DNA from 2 places in the Psychrobacillus sp. Z16_25 genome. Region 2 is predicted to be linked to the other one. Evidence: predicted binding sites of a transcription regulator. Region 2 holds the regulator's gene; the other holds the start of a gene.

Region 1 (3,144 bases), 110 kb from region 2:
CTTCATCTCCTCGCATTTAGCAGAGTTAGGTATCGATGTTTTCTATCACACTGCTGTTGGAGATAATCCTCAGCGTTTATTAGAGGCGATTAAAATCGCAGAGGATCGTGCAGATCTGTTAATTTTTTCAGGTGGTTTAGGTCCCACAAAGGACGATTTAACGAAAGAAACCATTGCAAAGCACTTGAACAGGGAGCTGGTGCTCGACCAAAACGCCATTCGTTATATCGAAGATTTTTTTAAGCGTGCTGGCCGAGAGATGACCGAGAACAACAAGAAACAGGCTCTTGTATTTGAAGGCTCGACAGTACTGGAGAATAAGCATGGGATGGCACCTGGTATGCTAGTTTCTACCGATTCTCATACATACCTCTTGCTTCCTGGACCTCCTAGTGAACTAGAACCAATGTTTCAATTTGAGGCAAAACCATTATTACCAAAGCTTCTAGGTGATGAAGAGACGATTATTTTATCACACGTGATGCGATTCTATGGAATTGGAGAAGCGGAACTTGAAACGAAGGTTCAGGATTTATTGGACAATCAAACGAATCCTACCATTGCTCCACTGGCATCCGACGGTGAGGTGACGCTCCGACTGACAGCGAAAAGCCGCTCGGAGGAGGAAGCATGGAAGCTGATTGAGCAGCTTCAAGGAGAAATCCTCAACAGAGTAGGAAAATATGTATATGGCTACAATAACGAGTCCTTGGCTTCTAAGCTAAGAGATTTGTTAATTGAAAATGAATTAACTATTTCCGCTGCCGAAAGCATGACGGCTGGTCTTTTCCAATCGGAGCTTGCTTCCGTTCCTGGAATGGGAGTAGCCTTAAGCGGTGGGATGATTACTTATACAGAAGAAGTAAAAATAAACCAGCTTGGTGTCAAGGCAGAAACAATTGAACAGTTTAGTGTCGTTTCCAGCGAGGTTGCGGAGGAAATGGCTTCTTGCGTAAAAGAAGTATTTAAGACAGATATCGGTGTCGGGATAACCGGTGCTGCTGGACCAGATGGCCATGGTGACCAGCCGGCAGGAACCGTGTGGATAGGGATAGCGTTCAAAGAAAAGCTACTATCCTATAAGCTTAACCTTTCGGGAATGCGCAATACAAACAGGCTGAGAACAGTAAAATTCACCATACAATACCTCATTCGGCTATTGCGTGAAGAAGGATTATGACAAAAGTTATTTTTTAACGAAAAACGGCTCAGAATTCCATTTTGGGTCGTTTTTTGCACACACAATAGTATTGTCGAGAAAAATAAACGAATAAACGTTCGCTTTTTTCTTGAATATTTCTCAGAAACCGAGTATACTAAAGTTAGTAAAAAAAATGATAGTTTCTAGGAGGAAATACATTTGGCTAATGATCGCAAAGCAGCGTTAGAAATGGCTTTAAAACAAATAGAGAAACAGTTTGGGAAAGGTTCTGTTATGAAGCTTGGAGAAAAAACAGATCGTGAAATCTCCACTTCCTCCAGTGGTTCTCTTGCGTTAGATGCAGCACTAGGTATAGGCGGCTATCCACGTGGTCGTATTATTGAAATATATGGTCCTGAAAGCTCAGGTAAAACAACGGTAGCACTTCATGCAATAGCCGAGATACAAAAAACAGGCGGACAAGCTGCATTTATCGATGCAGAGCATGCGCTTGACCCTGTCTATGCACAAAAATTAGGTGTAAATATTGACGAATTACTTTTATCTCAACCAGATACAGGAGAGCAAGCCCTTGAGATTGCTGAAGCGCTTGTTCGTAGTGGTGCTGTTGAGATTATCGTTATTGACTCAGTAGCAGCGTTAGTACCAAAAGCAGAAATTGAAGGAGAAATGGGAGACTCTCATATCGGGCTTCAAGCACGTTTGATGTCTCAGGCGCTACGTAAGCTTTCAGGTGTCATCCATAAATCTAATACAATTGCTATCTTTATCAACCAAATTCGTGAAAAGGTAGGGGTAATGTTCGGAAACCCTGAGGTTACACCAGGAGGTCGTGCCCTAAAGTTCTATAGCTCTGTTCGACTAGAGGTAAGACGTGCGGAAGCTATTAAGCAAGGTACAGACATTATTGGTAACAAAACAAAGATCAAGATTGTGAAAAACAAGGTTGCTCCGCCATTCAAGACAGCAGAAGTGGATATTATGTACGGAGAAGGTATCTCACAAGAGGGCGAAATCGTCGATATGGCCTCTGATTTTGATATTATCCAAAAAAGCGGTTCTTGGTATGCGTATAATGAAGAGCGTATTGGTCAAGGACGTGAAAACGCGAAGCAGTTCTTAAAAGAAAATCCATCTATTAAGAACGAAATTGCAACTAAAATTCGTGAATCTCTTGGAATGGCAGCTGGTTCCTTTACAATTGCTGCACACGAAGAGGAAGACGAAGAGGAATTTGAGCTACTTCTTGATGATAAATAATAGTTTGCTTCGATTATGAAGTTTAGTAGGATATTGGTACGAAAGGTGAAAGACTAGAACGGAATTCAATTTCCGTTGTATGGTAAAAATCTGTATAAACGGGTTCTTCACCATAAGTTAGGGATGACTTATAAAAGAAAAAGTTGATTGAAGTGTCGGCTGGCGACTCCTAGGGGATAAAGCGCGTGCGGAAAATCCAATTGTTTCGGAAGCATCCGAAACAATTTAGTTGGAGCCGCGCCCCCAGGAAAGCGTCCAGCCAAAACGGAGATCAACCATATCTTATAGGGAAGAACCGAATAACAGGAAGGTCTCTCATATTTTGGGAGACCTTTTTCTTTTCCTAATTTGATAGAATAGCTATAGATACCTTATCTAGCAGGAAATTACGGAGTATAAATCTTTTATTGTCGGAAAGAATATTCTTCTCGATTCCTTGACAGAGTATTTCTACATCTATACAATTAAAATTGTATAATTTCTTTTATTGAATGAATAAAACGCTGTACAAAAATGCATTAGCATTGCATGTATGTACCGACTGAAACTTAAATAGCAATAGGGGGTGTTCGAATGACTGATATTATCATTCCCGCTTTGCTTGGACTTCTTGTCGGTGCCGTTGTTGGTTCTTTTGTTGGTTATTTATATCTGAAAAAAGTGAACGATTCAAAAGTGACTGGTGCAAAACAAACCTCTGCACTTATCTTGGAAGACGCAAA
Region 2 (3,144 bases):
AGCCTTATCTGTATCCAGCAAGAAACTGCAAACATGGTCACCATTTGGACTTGAGTAAGGATAGCTTTCACCAAAAAATGGATCCAAGAAGGAAGGAATACTTTTATTGCCTAAAAGTCAGATTTTTTCTACCTTGTCTTCTTCCATTTCAAAGGTAATTAAAAATTTTTATTTTGCATGTTTAGAGTTGAAAAAGGGGGGGTATAGTTAACAGGTCCTTCAGCTAATAAGAAAGTTCTAGATGGAGGCTTTGAACCAGTAATAAATAGTGAATTCTTAAATGGACTATTTGCTTATTAGACGTGTTCGAGGAGTGGAAAAATGAATAATATAGAAGAAATAATTAAGAAGATAAATGAGAACATGGAGAAGTTAGACATACTAGCTACCAAAAAAATGATGGAGGATTACATGCTTCAGCTGGATCGAAGAAGACACCATCTTGTAGCTTCAGCAAGAGAGCTTTACGATTCGATGAAACAGCAAAAGGAGAGTGGATTGCCACCACTAACTCGAAACGAAGTAAGCATTCTTTATACGATTAATATATACTCCTCCAAATTCGATATTCGAGGTATAAGAGCAGTGATAAAAGCGCATCCTGAGTTATGGGTACGTGATGATATCGAACATTATTTCAATGAGGATGCAAAAATTCTTTTACAAGGGATGAATGTTATCCCTAGAATACAGAAAAAACAAACCCCCCTTAGCTCGTAAGCAAGGGGGGTTTTACGGTCTAAACAAAATGTCCACTTTTTGTTTAGACGTGATATCGGCTCTTTTAGAATCTTACTTTGTTAGTCATGAGTTGTCAATAAAAATCATTGAATATGACGGTAGACCCCAACCACTTTCCCTAAAATAGAAACCTGATTCACAATAATTGGATCCATAGAAGAGTTTTCAGGCTGAAGACGGAAATAACTCTTTTCTTTGAAGAAACGTTTTACAGTAGCTTCGTCATCCTCCGTCATAGCAACTACTATATCTCCATTATTGGCAGATTGCTGTTGCTTGACAACAACATAGTCTCCATTTAAGATTCCAGCTTCCATCATACTGTCTCCCATAATTTCTAGCATGAATAGGTGGTCTTCTGATGTCCCAAAGGTCTCAGGAAGAGGAAAAAATTCTTCAATATTTTCAATAGCGGTGATAGGTAGACCAGCAGTTACTTTCCCTACTAATGGGACATGAACAACTCCTTGTCTCTCCACAGGTGCTTCTAGACCATCTAATATTTCAATAGCACGTGGCTTCGTTGGATCTCTTCTAATTAATCCTTTGCTCTCTAGTCTAGCTAAATGTCCATGCACAGTAGAGCTAGAAGCTAGTCCAACCGCTTCACCAATTTCACGTACGGATGGTGGATAACCTTTTTTACGTACTTCCTCTTTTATAAATGCAAGAATATCTTCCTGTCTTTTGGACGCTTTCTTCAATGAATTCACCTCTTTAAGTATTAATTCAACCTTATATTATTTTCTTAATAGTAGTATACCAGTATCATTGTCGAAATGCAAACATAGGTTCTAATTGTTGTTGACAAAAACAAATGTTCGCATTATGATAATAACATACATACCGAACAAGCATTCTGTTTATGGAGGGACTTTTATGATTACTTGGATTAAAAACAATTATTTTATAGCACTTTTCTTTGTTCTTAGCTTATCTTTCATTAGCTTATTTAGCCTTTCTCAAGCTGTTCATGGCGATGAGGAAAAGGTTATTACAATAAAACAGGGTGACAATCTTTGGAGCCTAGCAAATAAATATGCATCTAATCAGCCGAAAACTGACTGGATTGACACTGTGATTCACTTAAATCAGCTACAGGATTCTAACATTAAAACTGGACAGGTGCTAAAAGTGCCTGGTGAAAAAGATTACGATGATTACCTTCTTATAAAAAATACAGAGATTGCGGGTTCTGAACAATGAAATCTGTTATCTATTGTCGTGTAAGCACCGACAAATCAACCCAGGAGACTTCTTTAATTAGACAAGAAGAAGAGCTAAGAGATTTTGCCGAGAGCAAAGGCTTTCAAGTGGAACAAGTATTCCTAGACCAGCATAGTGGCTATGATGTGGAACGAGAAGGTCTTTTAGAAATGCTTAGCTATATAAAAGAGCATGAAATTACGGCAGTGTTCGTTCAAGACGAAACAAGAATTGGTCGAGGAAATGGTCGTATGGCCGTGCTCCATCTTTTGCAAAAGACCAATACCACTGTATACATCTTGCAAGATAAAGGAGTCATTAATTTAAATGAAATGGATTCCATGCTATTAGAAATCCTGGCTCTTGTGGAGGAGTATCAACGCAAAATTCATAATGCGAAGATTAAACGTGGTATGAAAAAGGCGATATCAAATGGCTATCGACCGGAGAAAAATCTAAAAACCAGAGGAAATCCTGAGGGAAGAGATAGAATTGATATCCCTATTGAAGAGATTGTTCGCCTGAGAAATGCAAATATGACTTACGAAGAAATAGCTTCCACTTTAAACGGCCTAGGTTTTTCGATTAGTAAAGCCACCGTTCATAGGAGATACAAAGAATATGAAGAAGCACACAGAGAGTAATAACTTGCACTCTGTGTGTTTTTTTCATACCTTTATATAAGGGATAATGGAAAGGATGAAAGATATGTTAAGTAAAGAAAAACTAGCAAGAATCAGTCAGCTATCTAAAAAGTCCAAAACGGTTGGACTTTCGATAGAAGAAGCGAAGGAGCAAAGTGCGCTTCGTAAGGAATATTTAGAGACTTTTCGTGCAACCATGCGTGATACAATAGAAAGCGTGAAGGTTATTGATCCAGAAGGCAATGATATTACGCCTGAGAAAGTGAAAAAGGCTAAGAAAGATAAATTTCTGAATTAATGAATCATTGCATAAATCATTGATAAACCTGAAATAGTTGGTAAACTAAAGCTGTAGAAAAAAATTGATCGAGAGGATGTCATTTAATGTCGTTACAATCTGATTTGTTAGCAATTACTACAATCCGAACTTTATCTATTGATGCAATTGATAAAGCAAATTCTGGTCACCCTGGCTTACCAATGGGGGCAGCACCAATGGCATATACCCTATGGACGAAGCACATGCGCCATAACCCATCTAACCCTAAGTGGT

The links. Region 2 encodes LexA, which represses DNA repair genes until DNA is damaged. Its sites were predicted from a motif close to CGAACATATGTTCG; they were not measured.
Region 1: a site for LexA is predicted at 1,268-1,281, ahead of recA (recombinase RecA). Genes of this name have one in related genera too.

Annotation. Positions count from the first base shown of each region.
Region 1 is NZ_JBXEOV010000001.1:210,686-213,829, forward strand. It holds gene AC1VU3_RS01005 (competence/damage-inducible protein A) at 1-1,180, shown strand, start outside; gene recA (recombinase RecA) at 1,361-2,422, shown strand; gene rny (ribonuclease Y) at 2,996-3,144, shown strand, end outside.
Region 2 is NZ_JBXEOV010000001.1:322,616-325,759, forward strand. It holds gene AC1VU3_RS01560 (hypothetical protein) at 322-720, shown strand; gene lexA (transcriptional repressor LexA) at 825-1,445, opposite strand; gene yneA (cell division suppressor protein YneA) at 1,621-1,947, shown strand; gene AC1VU3_RS01575 (YneB family resolvase-like protein) at 1,944-2,591, shown strand; gene AC1VU3_RS01580 (DUF896 domain-containing protein) at 2,656-2,889, shown strand; gene tkt (transketolase) at 2,976-3,144, shown strand, end outside.